DNA from 2 places in the Paenibacillus sp. FSL H3-0329 genome. Region 2 is predicted to be linked to the other one. Evidence: riboswitches for the same ligand, from Rfam matches in the RefSeq annotation. Region 2 holds a riboswitch; the other holds the start of a gene.
The links. A riboswitch is a leader RNA that binds a small molecule or an ion and turns the genes downstream of it on or off. The one in region 2 is predicted to bind cyclic di-AMP.
Positions count from the first base shown of each region.

Region 1: another riboswitch for cyclic di-AMP. It lies ahead of NSQ66_RS00190 (3D domain-containing protein); the one in region 2 lies ahead of NSQ66_RS25610 (alpha/beta hydrolase).

Region 1 is NZ_CP150150.1:40,471-48,316, reverse strand. It holds gene ispE (4-(cytidine 5'-diphospho)-2-C-methyl-D-erythritol kinase) at 53-907, opposite strand; gene NSQ66_RS00215 (small, acid-soluble spore protein, alpha/beta type) at 1,048-1,224, opposite strand; gene NSQ66_RS00210 (Veg family protein) at 1,368-1,643, opposite strand; gene yabG (sporulation peptidase YabG) at 1,920-2,822, opposite strand; gene rsmA (16S rRNA (adenine(1518)-N(6)/adenine(1519)-N(6))-dimethyltransferase RsmA) at 2,988-3,872, opposite strand; gene rnmV (ribonuclease M5) at 3,869-4,420, opposite strand; gene NSQ66_RS00190 (3D domain-containing protein) at 4,597-5,763, opposite strand; cyclic di-AMP (ydaO/yuaA leader) riboswitch at 6,049-6,278, opposite strand; gene NSQ66_RS00185 (TatD family hydrolase) at 6,477-7,247, opposite strand; gene NSQ66_RS00180 (HD domain-containing protein) at 7,299-7,846, opposite strand, start outside.
Region 2 is NZ_CP150150.1:5,803,350-5,811,195, reverse strand. It holds gene NSQ66_RS25630 (endo-1,4-beta-xylanase) at 1-38, shown strand, start outside; gene NSQ66_RS25625 (alpha-glucuronidase family glycosyl hydrolase) at 121-2,175, shown strand; gene NSQ66_RS25620 (Nif3-like dinuclear metal center hexameric protein) at 2,236-2,994, shown strand; gene NSQ66_RS25615 (hypothetical protein) at 3,079-3,252, shown strand; cyclic di-AMP (ydaO/yuaA leader) riboswitch at 3,573-3,759, shown strand; gene NSQ66_RS25610 (alpha/beta hydrolase) at 3,847-4,674, shown strand; gene NSQ66_RS25605 (exosporium glycoprotein BclB-related protein) at 5,922-7,754, opposite strand.

The DNA of each region.
Region 1 (7,846 bases), 1.1 Mb from region 2:
ATATTTTAGAAAAATATATCACTTTTGTACGGGTTTACACAAGAGAAGCAGACTAATTCAGTGATCTCACTGCGTAGACTTCCTTGCAGAACCCTCGCAGTCCGTTGTAAATCCTTGCTACTTTAGACTGCTTGGACACTAAACCGAATACGGTAGGTCCGCTGCCTGACATCAACACCCCATCTGCTCCGAGCTTTATCATCGCTTCCTTGAGCTGCTGAACCTCTGGATGCAGCCTTAGGGTAACATCTTCAAGCACGTTGCCTAGATGGTTGCATACGCCCCCAAAGTCTCCTGCTTCAATCGCTTGCTGCATCTTTCGAGCAGAAGGATGCACAGCTATATTATTGCTCCGAACGCGTCCATACACTTCTGCAGTCGATACATTGATCGGTGGTTTCGCCAACACAACCCAACATTGTGGCGGGTTGTTGATTGGCGTAAGCTTTTCGCCTCGTCCTGTAGCTAAGGCTGTGCCGCCTGTGACGCAGAAAGGCACATCTGAACCCAGCTCAGCGCCAAGCTCCTGTAGCTCCTGCGCAGGAATACCGAGACGCCACAGACGGTTTAGACCGCGTAGCGTAGCTGCGGCATCACTGCTGCCGCCAGCTAGGCCAGCCGCAACCGGAATTCTTTTATCCAGATGGATATGTACACCACTCTTCACGTTATAACGGTCTTTAATAAGCCTTGCCGCCTGGAAAGCTAAATTTTTCTCGTCCAGGGGAATATAACCAGCCTGACTTGATATTATAATAGTATCCCTTGGCAGCTCAGACAGCTCTAAGCGGTCTGCTAGATCTACCATGGTCATAATCATTTCCACCTCATGAAAACCGTCAGCACGTTTGTGCAGCACATCCAGCATCAAATTAATTTTAGCTGGTGCCTTTTCATACATTTTCAAGGCGTTCACCCACCTTCAGCTTTTCCCGTAAAAACAACTTAACATATTATATGAGAAACTTCTAATGAAGTCCAATAATAAAAGGGTGTCGCCTTTTAGACGCACCCTTTTTCAGTAATATTCACTTTATAGCCTAAAATTTAAGATTTCCGCGCGGCCTGTTCAGCAAGCTGTATCGCTTTTTTCACCATGTTGCCAGCGTCTTGAGTTGTAATTCCACCCCAGCCCTCACGTTCTACGGTTTCATAAAAACCCAGCTCCTTGGCTAACTCTGTCTTCAGTTCCTCCGACATCATGCCTCGTTTTCTGCGGCTCATTACGGAATTCCTCCCTTATGAAAATAAATGATTAACCCGTTGCCCAATTAGTATGCTTGCTTAGAACACGGATCATGCACCAAATATTTGTCCCAAAAAACGCAAACAAAAAACAGCCTCCAAAGGAGACTGTTCGTGAAACATTAAGCTTTAATATACATAATCCGCATCTGCCCATCGTCTTCACAAACTGTGATTTCCACAGATTCAGTAAGTATATCGGCATAGCTATAGGAGACTCGCTTAAAAGTTTGCTGCTCCTGATCCAGTTTGACAATAAATACAGAAGGGTACGTTTCTTCCAGGACACCTGTGCGTTCAACGGTTTTACGACGACCTCCGTTTGCACGCAATGTGATCTTATGACCGACGTGAGCTTCAAGACTGCGTTTGATTTCCAACAGCGCGTTATTAGCCATTACCTGACGACCACCTCTTTTCTTGTCCATTATACAACTTTTTCAGGACAATGTCAAAGCAAATAAATAATTAATTATAGTTGATGCATATTTCGTTGTCAACGGAATTTTTTTGCGAGAAATCAGCGCCGGACTAATATCCTTGTTATCTGTAATATAGGCATCACAAAGAAAAAAAGAAAGGGTTAAGCTCAGCGCTCACCCTTTCTTTCGGATATTCTATTCAGCCCATTCAAATTACCTATATTCCTGAAACCATAGACCTATCTCTGCCGCTTAAATGGCTGATGGTGTCACTTTTAGCGCCGACAGATTCTGCAGCCGCGGCATTCCGATACGGAAGCTGCCACGGGTCTCAACACCACCAATACCCTGATTACCGCTGATGGTATTATTCAGAACATCACTAAGATTTACAGTATCCCTGATGGAAGTAAAGGATGATTTTGCTGCTACATAAACGGGATCCAGAGCATGGATCAAAATTCGACCAGGTGAACTGGCAAAATTAGCCCCAGCTCCAAGTAATGCCTCGAAATGAGATTGGCAAGCACCGGCAACAATAGTCAACGCATCAAAATTCCGCTCATACTCCCTAGCTACCCTAATAGCAGCTATAAAGTTTTGCGAATTTTTGTAGCTATTCAGACTATATAGATCGTAAGTATGCTGTTGCTTCAGTACCCCATCATGACCAGTGATCACTACAATGTCTGGGCGTACACGGGGCAACAGCCGGTATAACGTATCAGCCATTGCAGATTCATGAACATGATGCCCTTCAGCGGGAATCCGCAGTTGCTCGTATAAGCTAAGGCTCTTATTCAAATATGCCGGATCGCCATCCAGATGCAGTACTTTACCCGGCACTTCAAAATAAGGAGCTTCCTTGGAGGGTGGAGCCCATGTCCCCTCTGTTAGAGTTCCCCCGCTCCGCTGACTTTGCTCCTGACGGTCCTTCCGCAGCTGTGTCAGTGATTCCTTCGCTTTGATCTGTGCTTGCTGTCCCCGTTCCGTTATTCGGGTAGGAGGCACTTGAACCAGGTCATCCAGAGGAGAATCCGCCAACAGGCGGAAATCTGTGCCTTTAATGACGGCTCTATCCTGCACGATATTATCTACACGAAATGTTAAATCACCGCCATAAGATTTGCGAACGACCAAGTCTCCTAAATTCATTACAACCACCACCTCTACCCCATCGTATGGGCAAAGGCCTCAGTTGGTTCATAACTCGCCATATTTTTAAAATATAAGAATGTATAATGCTCCACCAGAATAACATCCTTATATTTCTACGAGAAACGGTTGTCGTCCTTTAAGACAACAACCGTTTCTTATTGCTTATTCAATTCCAGCGGCTAGCAAAACACCGCTTAAGCGGGCGTATTCTTCAAGACTGAGTGTTTCTCCACGACGGGTCGGTTCAATACCCGCTTCTGCGAGTAAAGCCTCCAGCTGCTCACGTCCTTGTTCAGGGAAGTAACGAGCCTTCAGATTGTTAGCAATCGTCTTGCGGCGCTGTGTGAAAGAAGCGTGAACCACTTCAAAGAAATGCTTCTCACTCTCCACCTTTACCGGAGGATGCTCTCTAACCTTCAGACGGATAACAGCAGACTCCACATTAGGTTGAGGGATGAATACCGTACGCGGCACGATACAGACGAGCTCAGGCTCGCTGTAGTACTGCACGGCAATGCTAAGACTTCCGTATTCCTTTCCACCTGGAGATGCAGCCATACGCTCCGCAACCTCCTTCTGAATCATTACAACGATGTTATCAAGGGGAAGCTTCTCTTCAAGCAGCTTCATCAGAATCGGAGTAGTCACATAATAAGGCAGGTTAGCAACCACACTGACCTTGTTCACAGTGGTGAAATCTTCCTTGAACATTTCCTGCAAGTTCACATTGAGGACATCATCGTTACGAACCTTAACATGGGGATAAGGGGAAAGTACGTCTTTTAATATTGGAATCAGTCTACGGTCTATCTCTACGGCAGTTACAGCACCGGCTGTTAGTGCCAGACGCTCCGTCAGCGCTCCAATTCCCGGCCCGATCTCCAGCGCCCCAGAATCGCTATCTAGTCCAGCAGCGTCTACAATCTTGTCCAAAATATTTTGATCAATCAAAAAATTCTGTCCCAGGCTTTTCTTGAACTTGAATCCATAACGTTGAATAATCTCTTTGGTCCGTTTTGGAGTCGAAATTTCCTCTCTACCACTCATGAAGTAATGCCTCCCTGATCAATTTGGGCGAGAGCCCCGGCAAATTCCTCCCGCGTAATCCCAAACATCGCCAGCCGCTTGTACAGCTGTTTGCCGTTACAATATCCGATTCCAAGCAAATTACCAAGCGCCATACGTCTTTCAGCAGCCCGAGGGTGTACAAGCATTCCAGCGGCCATAAGGTCATCAATACCAATCAAAGCAGGTGCTCCTTCAAAAGAGGTATGTACGTTACGCAGCGCATGACGAATCGCCTCTGGCGATGCATTCTCTACACCGATATCCCCTTTTCGAGTTGCGTCCTTCTCCGGAATAAAAGCATGCTTGCAGCCCGGCACCTTCGCTGAAACGATTTTACGAATTCGCTCCCCAGCATGGTCCGGGTCCGTAAGAATAATAACCCCTCTGCGTTCCATAGCTAGCGCAATCTTCGCAATTACAGTCCGGTTTACAGCAGAGCCGCCTGTCTCAATCGTATCTGCTTCCACAGCACGCTTAATGGCTACGGTATCGCTTTTGCCTTCAACGACGATTAATTCCTTAATCATATTTCTTGACTCCTTCCAAAAAAAGCAAAAAGAAGAGGATTCGCTCCTCTTCTTTTGGTTAAAGAATGTATAAGTGATGAGCGGTTGCTCTGCGATCAACGAAATGATCATCCAGCGTTCCTTAACGGTTATCATCACTATAGCTTATCAAAGGATTTTTTGCAAAAGCTTCAGTTCTAGTTAAGCTCTGGTTTCACAGGTCCAATCACATATACGGTACGTGATTTACGGCCGAAATTACGAGCATGGCTCAGGGAATCATAATAGACATCCACTTTATTGCCTTTAATGGCACCGCCCGTATCCTCTGCACGGCGGAATCCAAGCCCATCGATATAAACCCACCAGCCAATAGGAATTACATTCGGATCTACTGCAATTGTACGACCTTCCGTTACGCGTGTTCCGGAGGCAGTTTTAGTACCTATTCCTGGCTCTTCTGACGAATAAGCTGTCATGGAGACGTTCTTAATCATCTTCTTGTACTCAAAGTCTACGCCAGCCTTGCTTGTGACGTTCTTAGTCTTAGCGCTAACTTTAGTCGTTTTGGAGGTAGTGCTTGATTTGGAAGTTGTTGTAGCTTTAGCAACTACAGTAGGCTTAGGAAGTGCTTTAGTACCAACGGCAATGATCTTATCTTTTGTTACCGTTTGTACTTCCTTGCCGATCATGCGCATAGAGGCCAGTTCTCCGTCTTGATAGATCTTTTCAATATGCTGAACCATGACGCCTGGTTTGCCTGCCTGTGCCACTCTAACTGTTCCCACAGTAAGGGAGGGATCTGCTGTCTTAATAACACGGAAAGGTAAGTTAGTTGTTCGCTGTACCGTTTGCTTGTTGATACGAACGATCTTAATCTCCATGTCAGCAGAGATGGTGGTGTCTAACGAAGGAAAAATCTTATCATAGCCTTCTAGGTTGATACCCAGTTTGTCAATCGCCTGACCGATAGTGTCTTCGGTCGTATATAACGTTTTTGTTGCTCCGTCCGCAGTAAGGCTAAATTTCTGCGCACGATTGATAACGACACGGTCACCGTCTTTTATTTCATCACTCAGACCTAAAGATAATTCATCATGCGGCTGCAGCGAAATTTGCTCTTTCTCCAACACATCACCAAGAAGTGCTTCTCGCGTTTCAAGTGTCTGTGTTTGCCCGTCTATTACTAAAACAAATTGTTTGTTACTTTGACCGTGTACGTACAGCAGAATTAACAGCGCGATTGCGATTGAAATCACACCTGCAAGTAAAAGTACGCGAGTATTTACTTGCTCCCACCGTAATGCGAAAGACCTGCTGGATGACTGCGAATCATGGGATACCTCTGGTTGGAATAAGCCCATTCTCTCCATCCTCCTTACATAGCCTCGTCGTCAATTTGTATATCATGAGGACTGAATTTCTTTGACGAAACTATTTGAGATTGTCACAGGATACGCACGTATTAACTTAGCGTCTCCTGCTCATGGATCGCCTGCTCGGCACAGCTACTCCCACACCTGTTATATAACAGTATGCGGGCAACATTCAGTTTATTCAAAAATAAAGAAGCCTAAAAAGAGTTCTCTTGAGGACTCTTTCGTGGCTTCTCCGATGTCAGAATACGCGGGAATGTTTGTGCACGAGGTTGCCTCTCTTACTTGCGCTTACGGGGTTAGCTGTCGGGTTCGGACGAAAGAGAGACGCCCTATTTCAGGTCACCCGCTCACGGCGGTTGCCCTTAAATTCACCCCAAAGACCACGTGAAGAAATCAAATATTGTTCTGCGGCAATTCCTAGTCGTATTCAAGATACAGGCATGCGGCAGTTCAATATTGGTTCCCCCGTTCTCCATACGGAGACTCAGCGAGACGATCCATGAATCAATGGCTGTCACAATAACAACAGCTCACATCACTGAAAAGATGATATCCTGTTTTGATGCATGTTGTAAAGGACGATTCAACCACGTTTAAGCAAATATATGGTTAAAATATTGTAATAATCAGCCGTTTTTATATTAAAAAAGTTTAATATATCGGCTATTCTCTATTTTTCACCCGTTTTACTCCTGTTTTCAGACAATCCCAAATCGTTCCAGTGCGTTCGCATACGTAATTTTAGCCAATTCTTCCCATGTTAACCCTTTAATTTCAGCCGCAGCCTCTGCTACTAACTTCACATGAGCACTCTCATTTCGCTTGCCACGGAAGGGGTGTGGAGTCAAATATGGAGCGTCTGTTTCGATCAATAATCGGTCCAATGGCGTCTGTGCAAGCACCTCTTTAGGCACTCTGGCATTTTTGAACGTTATCGGTCCTCCAAATGACAAATGAAATCCAAGGTCTAGACACATTTTTGCTGTTTCCCAGCTGCCTGAGAACGAATGCATCACGCCACCAATTTCATTTGCTTTTTCCTCCCGTAAAATCCGTACAACATCTTCATGAGCATCACGGTCATGTATACAGATTGGCATTTTTAGTTCACGGGCTAGTCCGATTTGTTTGCGGAAGACCTCCTGCTGCACATCCTTGGGAGAGGTATCCCAATAATAATCCAATCCAATCTCTCCGATGGCCACCACTTTTTCATGGCTGCAAAGAGAGGCGATCCAATCGAGGTCTCCCTCTTTCATATCAATCGCATCCTGTGGATGCCAGCCCACCGCTGCATAAATATAATCATAAGATTCAGCCAGCTTCATCGTTGAAGGGATCGTTTCCCGATTAAATCCAATATTGATCATCTTGCTAACTCCGGCCTCTACTGCACGAGCAATAACTTCCTCGCGATCCTCGTCGAATTGAGGCGCATCTAGATGTGTATGTGTGTCGAACAGATACATTTTAAAGCTCACTCCTTGTTGTTTTTATCAATAGTTCCATAAATATTTGTATTATTTTGCAAAAATCTCTGCTACAGAAGAGGGCAAGCGTGTAAGGGCTTTTTTCAGCTTATCCTGTGGGAAATATAGATGATATCTGCCACGATGAATTCCGCTTATTGAGCGCACAATATCCGATACCTCTGAAATTTCCCGCAATTGCTCATTCCGATCAAGCAGTAAAATTTGATTATTGTCGAAGGCTGCTCCTGGACGGAACACATCATAAGGCAAATCTGTCGGATAATCAATCTCTAGGTCATATTCTGGGTTAAGTCCCACTCCCGCAAAACTGCTGCGGATTTCCGTAATCATATCTGTATCCAAATTCTCAATCTCTACATATTTATACAGTTTACGATGAATAAAACGGGTACACAAGTCGCTTAATAACTCATCTTCTTCAAGTGTCCATTGCATAAAAGCAGTCTGTACCAGTGCCTCATCAAGCATTAAATATTGCTTCACTGTTACTTCTCCTCGAAAGAGATCTTCCAGCGGAGCGATCATAAAGCGAAATTTGTACCCCTCTTGAAACAATTCTTTAGCTCTACGGAAGA
Region 2 (7,846 bases):
CTTATCACCAATTGCTTAACGCTGTCACCAAATCATAGAGCGGGTAACCTGCTCAAGCTTGCGAATTATGAACCCGTCCTTTTCAATCCAGGGCGGGTTATTTATACGGGAGGAATATACATGACAAATACCGCTTATGAGGCTTGGCTCAACTATGGCCAGCTGAAATCTGGATCTCTATACAATCAATATACAAATTGGTGTGGTGAGCTGGTTGTAACGGAGGACAACGAAACGATTCAGGCGGCAGCCGCGGAATTCATACAGGGGATGACCTCTATGCTGGGCAAAGCGCCACTGCTCACAGCGCAATCAAAAGGACCGTGTATCGTTATAGGAACCTTCCAAGGGGGGAATCCGTTAATTGGTAGAGTATTCGCAGGAGAGCGAACCGATTCACTGGGTGCTGAAGGTTTCCTTATACGTACAAACGCTGCTGAGAAATGTATCGCTATCGGTGCTTCAACGCCTGTTGGAATATTGTATGGCGTATTCCATCTTTTACGGCTGATAGGAACAGAAAGCGAAATAGACGCTCTGAATTTGTCTATGAGTCCGGTGAACGGCCTGCGAATGATTAATCACTGGGATAATTTTGATGGCAGTATTGAACGTGGCTATGCTGGACGGTCCTTTTTTTACGAGTCCAATCAATTTCTTAACGATACAAAGCGGCTGCGTGATTATGCCAGATTGATGTCCTCTGTGGGGATCAACGCGATTTCGATTAACAATGTGAATGTTCATGAGCTTGAATCTCTATTTATAACGGAGCAATATTTGCCTGATATCGCGTTAATTGCAGGAATATTCCGCGTATACGGAATTAAGCTATTCCTCAGTGCTAACTTCGCCAGCCCGATACAGATCGGAGCATTGGAGACAGCTGATCCACTGGATTCAGCGGTGCGGCAATGGTGGAAAGATAAGGCTAGTGAGGTTTATCGGGCGATACCTGATTTTGGCGGGTTTGTGGTCAAAGCGGATTCAGAAAATCGACCAGGACCATTCACTTACGGGCGTGACCATGCAGATGGCGCCAACATGCTGGGAGAAGCACTGGAGCCGTTTGGCGGAATCGTGATTTGGCGTTGTTTCGTATATAACTGCAAGCAGGATTGGCGTGACCGTAAGACAGATCGGGCCAGAGCGGCATATGATCATTTCAAACCATTGGATGGCCGATTTAATGATAATGTAGTGCTGCAAATCAAGAATGGACCGATGGATTTTCAAGTCAGAGAACCGGTATCTCCGCTGTTTGGCGCACTGGAACATACCAATCATCTGATGGAGTTTCAGATTGCTCAAGAATATACGGGGCAGCAGCGGCATCTCTGTTATCTTGTTCCACAGTGGAAAGAAGTCCTTGATTTCAATACTTATGCCAAAGGGCAAACTACGCTTGTGAAACATGTTGTGGACGGATCGGTGTGGGGAAATAAGTATAATGGTGTGGCTGCTGTAACTAATGTTGGAGATGACATGAACTGGACGGGGCATGGGTTAGCTCAAGCTAATCTGTATGGATATGGAAGATTAATTTGGAATCCGGAGCTGACGGCAAAAGAAATAGCTGAGGAATGGATTCGGCTTACCTTTGGCACTGATGAAGGTCTAGTGGCTGCTATTCGCGGGATGTTGATGGACTCATGGAGGATTTACGAATCTTACACAGCTCCATTAGGTGTGGGTTGGATGGTTAATCCGGATCATCATTATGGGCCGAATGTGGATGGGTATGAATACGCCAAGTGGGGAACGTACCATTATGCGGATCATAAGGGCATTGGTGTGGATCGTTCAGTCAAATCGGGAACGGGTTATAGCGGACAGTATATGGGGCTTAATGCATCAAATTATGAGAATCTAGCGTCTTGTCCGGAAGAGCTGTTGCTGTTCTTTCATCATGTTCCATACACGTATGTTCTGCAATCGGGGCAAACTATTATTCAGCATATCTACGATACTCATTTTGAGGGGGCTGAGCAGGCTGCACAGCTTCTAGCGACATGGGAATCACTTGAAGGCGGCGTGGATAGTGGATTGTATATGCAAGTGAAGCAACGTCTTGAAGAGCAAGCAGAGCATGCGCAGGAATGGAGAGATCGGATCAATACGTATTTTTACCGCAAGAGCGGAATTGAGGATCTTAAAGGCAGAAAGATTTATTAGATTTCGAATCGAGGGATGATGATAGTGAGCCTCACGATTAGAGCGATTCTGGAAGATTTAATGGGAACTGTGGAACAGGTAGAAGGCACTGTCGATATTCTGAACCCAGGGGAACCGGAAACTGAAGTCACAGGGATTATTACGGCCTTCTCTGCCACACAAAATGTTGTGGAGCAAGCAATAGCGTTAGGAGCCAATTTGCTGATCACGCATGAAGGTGTATTTTATAGCCATCATGCGGCGAGCGAGTGGTTAGAAGGTGATCCGGTTTATCATGCGAAAAAAAGTCTGATCGAACATTCCCAAATTGCTATTTTTCGTTATCATGATTATTGGCATCGGCAAAAGCCGGATGGAATTATGGTGGGTTTACTGCAAGAACTAGATTGGTCCGCATACGTGGAAGAGCAGCAAGCAGCTGCTACGATTCTCAATATTCCTGCTATGACTGTACTGGAAGCTGCTCAATATATTAAAAGTAAGCTAGGGATCTCTTATGTACGCGCTGCCGGTGACCTGTCTCTGTCCTGCAAACGCGTAGGGATATTAGTAGGTTACAGAGGAGGCGGGACGATGGCTATTCCGCATTTTAATGATCACAATCTTGATTTAATTATTGCTGGAGAGGGACCAGAGTGGGAGACTCCGGAATATGTGCGGGATGCAGGGCACCAAGGCAGATCTAAAGCGCTCATCATGTTAGGTCATGCGGAGAGTGAAGCGCCGGGAATGAAATATTTAGCTGAAATCTTAGCAGACAAATATCCCATGCTTCCTAACCGGTTCATTGCTGAACAACCCATCTATCAGATGGTTTAATCTGGGGAAATAAAGAGTACGGAATAAATAAACATATTATGGAGAAAATGAAGGGAAACAGGTCACTGAGAAAGGAGTGTTTCAATGGAAATTCCTTTGGAGGCTGATGAAGTATTAAGTCGGATCAAAAAGCTGCAAAGCGACGGAAGCTCGATCAGTAAAAAACAAGTAAAGCAGAGCGATCCTGAGCTTATGAGAAGTGCGCTGTTCTTTTTTCCAAGCTGGGAGCATGCATTGAAAAACGCCGATCTTTTGTAGCCATAGTATTGTAAGAGGAAGCTAAGTGGACAGGGGAATACCTCTGATTCTGCTTAGCTTTTTTCATATCTCCAGTGAAAAGGATGGCCTTTATATAGAAAGTACTGGTGTTTTAACCTCCGTTTGGCTTGGTTCAGAGCCATTTTCTTAAATAAAACGAGTAAACAAGAGCAAAAGAAAGAGAAAATGAAGAGTATGCTCAATATGAAATGAAAAGCATTGCTTTCAACATTATTTTGACCAGAGCCCTCCTTTACAAGCAAACCTTACAAGAGTATGATTCATCTCAGAACTGACAATTATCTTAAATTTACAATTACATAAGCAATCCGCTTAATTTCCGTTTCTGGAAAGCGGGGGAACCAACAACTGGCAGCCGATGTGAGAGTCGGCACTGGTTATGGGGTGAATCCTGTTCCGGGTGCATAACATGCATCCCTGCAGGTAGGGCAACTCTCACTGCCCGAATCCGACAGCTAACCTCGTAAGCGTATGGAGAGAGGATGAATGGCGTGTTTAGTGATGAATAGCCACAGAGAATCCCTCTGTGGTTTTTTGCTGCGTTTTTAAGCAGATATAGACGTAGAATTTATTATGAAAGAGGTGTTACCTTTGCCTATCGCTAAACTGAACGGAACTTCGCTCTATTATGAAATCAATGGAACTGGCACTCCGGTTGTGTTTATCCATGGACATGGATTAACACACAGTATGTTCAAACCACAGCTGGAGTATTTTTCCGATAAATATAAAGTGATTTTGTGCGATTTACGGGGGAATGGCAAGTCTGGTAAACTGCTGGAGGCCCCACATGAGATTATTGAGACGCAATGTCTGGATTTGATTATGCTGTTGAATGACCTAGGTATTCGTGAAGCAGTTTTTGTAGGAATCGCCTATGGTGGCTTAGTCGTTCAGCATATTGCCAAACAATATCCTGAGCGTGTGAAAGCCATTGTGGTCGCGGATAGCTTCTGTAGGACTCACGGATCAACAATTGTAGGGAAAATACAAACTATGGCAGCATATTGCAGTTTGCTAATGTATTATCTCCCAAGCGAGCTGGTGTTGCCTTCGATTCGGATGATGTACCGAGAGCGCTGGAGTCTGGCCTACAATGAGATTAGAAGAGGGCTGCTGGACAAACGTCCCCGGGAGCTATATCGGCAAAGACTGGCTACAAGCCATGTTGATTACACCAGATGCTTAAAGGCTTTTAAACGTCCTGCTTTATGTATTGTAGGGGACTTTAATGAATTTGGAGTGAATTGTATGAAGGAAATGGTGTCTCAGCTGCCACATGCGCAGTTGGCGATTATTCCGAACGCATTAGATCCAAGTAATCTATGCCAGCCGGAGCAATTCAATGCGATTCTTCAACGTTTCTTAGAGAAGCAGCAGGGCAGTCAGCAGATTAGCTGATCTATAGGGAGACCTTTACAAGCGAAGCGTTTATGTGGAAAAGGGCGTCCCATAGCCAGGGGGAATGAGCTGGCTATGGGACGTCTTTCTGGGTAGAACTTTAGGGAAATTCTCCCTAAAGTGAAGGTGATTATGGCTCCTAGAACGTGGATTAAGGAAATTCTCCCTAAAGTGAAGGGAATTATGGCTCCTAGAACGTGAATTAGGGAAAACTTCCCTAATAATAGGATGTTTTTAGCCATAAATGGGTATTTGTATGAATTTTTAGGGATAAATTCCCTAAAAACCTTATTTTAAAGCGATTATCGATGAATATTAGGGAGGATTTCCCTAATATAATGGATATCTAACTAAAGGCTGGCTCATCAGTAGTGAAATCTACGAATGAGCCAGCCTTTGGTATTTTACTAACCGGTGGATGTTGAACATTTACAAGCATATTGTACCTAGAACGCCACTTAATGTCCCTACCCTACCACAGCATCAAATATAGCTCACCCGACGTGGGAAAGAACAGTAGACTCTAAGTAGTGAAGGTAAGAGTATAGAAGGGGCGTAGTAAGCAGCTCACCCGACGTGGGAAAGAACAGTAGACCCTAAGTAGTGAAGGTAAGTGTATGGAGGGAGGCGTAGTAAGCAGCGCATCAGACGTGGGAAAGAACGGTAGACCCTAAGTAGTGAAGGTAAGTGTATAGAAGGAGGCGTAGTAAGCAGCTCATCCGACGTGGGAGAGTACGGTAGACCTAAGTAGTGAAGGTAAGTGTATAGAGGGAGGCATAGTAAGCAGCTCATCCGACGTGGGAAAGAAACAGTAGACTCTAAGTAGTGATTGTAAGTGTATAGAAGGAGGTGAAGTAAGCAGCGTATCTGCAGCTCCTGATCGAGACCAAAGGAAAGGAAGGTTTCGGTAATAGGGATTCAGCCTCCGGACATGAGTAGGAGAGAAGAAGAGCGGGGAGTGACATTGACAGACTATCGGACTCAAGCGCTCTTATTTGCAACATTTTCCTATTTTTGAGTTGCTATTGGACCCCATAGGCGTTATTTGTACAAAATAGACGCTATTGAGCACCATTTCTGCCCAATAGCGCCTCTCAGGTCCGATGATCTCTCTAAACAGGGATAAATTAACGAATAGCGGCATTTGAGTCCGAAAGATCAAGTAATTGTACCGCATATTACCAAAAAGGCATCTGTCACTCCTTAGAAGGAATGGCAGATGCCTTTTTTTGAATTTGTTTTAATGATTATACAATCGTAAAGCCAGCACTTGCATAACCAGTGACTGTATTTACAAGGGTGAGGCCTGTAGCAGTGGCTGAGAATACCATAAGCAGACGTGTCTGTGGTGTTACAGCAAAATTGATATCATTTGTAATTCCATTGACAAAAGTTCCTAGATTAATAGTACCTGTGATAGGTGGGAGCGCTACTAATGCCCCTGGAATAGCAGTAAATGTGTTATTTGGTGTGGCCGATTGGTACAACTGTGCTGTTACATTTATTGTAGTACCAAGCAGCGATAAAGCTATGGTATTACTGAAATAAGCAGCAAGGGATGTTATCACTCCTGCACGAGGAGTCGAGAATGCAAAGTTGATAAGCGGTCCAAGGAGAGTACCTGTTAAATCAACATTACCGCCAACAAGAGAAATGCCTGTGGCTGAACTTCCGAAGCCTACAAGGCTTGTTGTTCCCACCAAACCACCTAAAACCGTGGTCATAATAATAGGTCCTCCGGATGCCAGTGGAATAATTGCACCGTTACCGGTTGCACCAGTGACTCCGGTAATGCCAGTAGCTCCAACCGCGCCGGGATCACCCGTTGCACCCGTAGCTCCGGCAACGCCGACCGCACCGGGATCACCAGTCGCACCCGTTGCACCCGTAGCTCCGGCAACGCCGACCGCGCCGGGATCACCAGTCGCACCCGTTGCACCCGTAGCTCCGGCAACGCCGACCGCGCCGGGGTCGCCCGTCGCGCCCGTTGCACCAGCAGGGCCTGCCAAGCCTGCAGCGCCAGTCGAGCCAGTCGCTCCAGTTGCTCCTACGCCTGGACCCGCTGGTCCTTGCGCACCTGTTGGCCCTTGAATCCCCTGCACACCCTGTGGTCCTTGAGGTCCCATCGCGCCACCAGCGATTAACAAGTAATCTGGTGAACTCCCGGGTATTCCAGTAGGTCCAGAAACGGTAGCAATATAGGTGCTGCCATTGAAGGTTACTACTTGACCTGCTGGATAAGTAGGACTTTGTGCAGGATTAAAGATTACAATCCCTTGCAGCCCTACCCCTTGCGGTCCCTGAGGTCCTTGAAGTCCCGGTGTTCCTTGAGGGCCTTGAGGTCCTTGAGGTCCTTGGGGGCCTGTGGAGCCCCCAGCAATTAATAAATAATCTGGTGAACTTCCAGGTGTTCCCGTTGGTCCCGCAACAGTAGCTATATAGGTACTGCCATTGAAGGTTACTACTTGACCGGCAGGATAAGTAGGGCTTAATGCAGGATTAAAAGCAACAATTCCTTGCAGCCCTGCCCCTGTAGTTCCCGTTGCTCCCGGAACCCCCTGAGATCCTTGCGGCCCCTGAGGTCCCTGAGGTCCCTGAGGTCCCTGTGGCCCTTGAGGTCCAGTCACACCTTTAATAGGTAATCCAATTGCTTGTGTAATAGAAGCCTGAATATGTCTGATCTGAATAATCAGCTGATCTTTGCAATTAGGGTCAATCTTCGTGGCGAGAATAAAAGATAATAACTCAGCTAATAGCAGTTGAAGATTAGTGCCAACGCTTACGACTGAGAAGGGACTGACTTCGGTCGATACAATGGTTATCTCTACTACAGAAAGTAGCTCAGTTCTAAAAGGGCTGCATAACTTAGAAGTATGCAAGAATTCCAATAGCTCTCTTAACACTCTTTGGAGATTGACAATATGAAGTGTTGTGGGATTCGTAAGTACGGGGGGTACCACTGCAGAGAGATCAGTGACTATTTTTAATAGTGCGTTACACTCCCTCTTTCTAATAGGACTGCTGATCCTTCCATGCTTGTTTAGGATAGCATCGCCTTTAAATGGTCTGTAATCAGGCATATTTCTATATCTCCTCCTTGAACTTCTCCTGTTCATTCCTTTAAAAAATGGGAACCTGCCCAATCAGCATATTCTGAGAAGCGGAAGTTGTT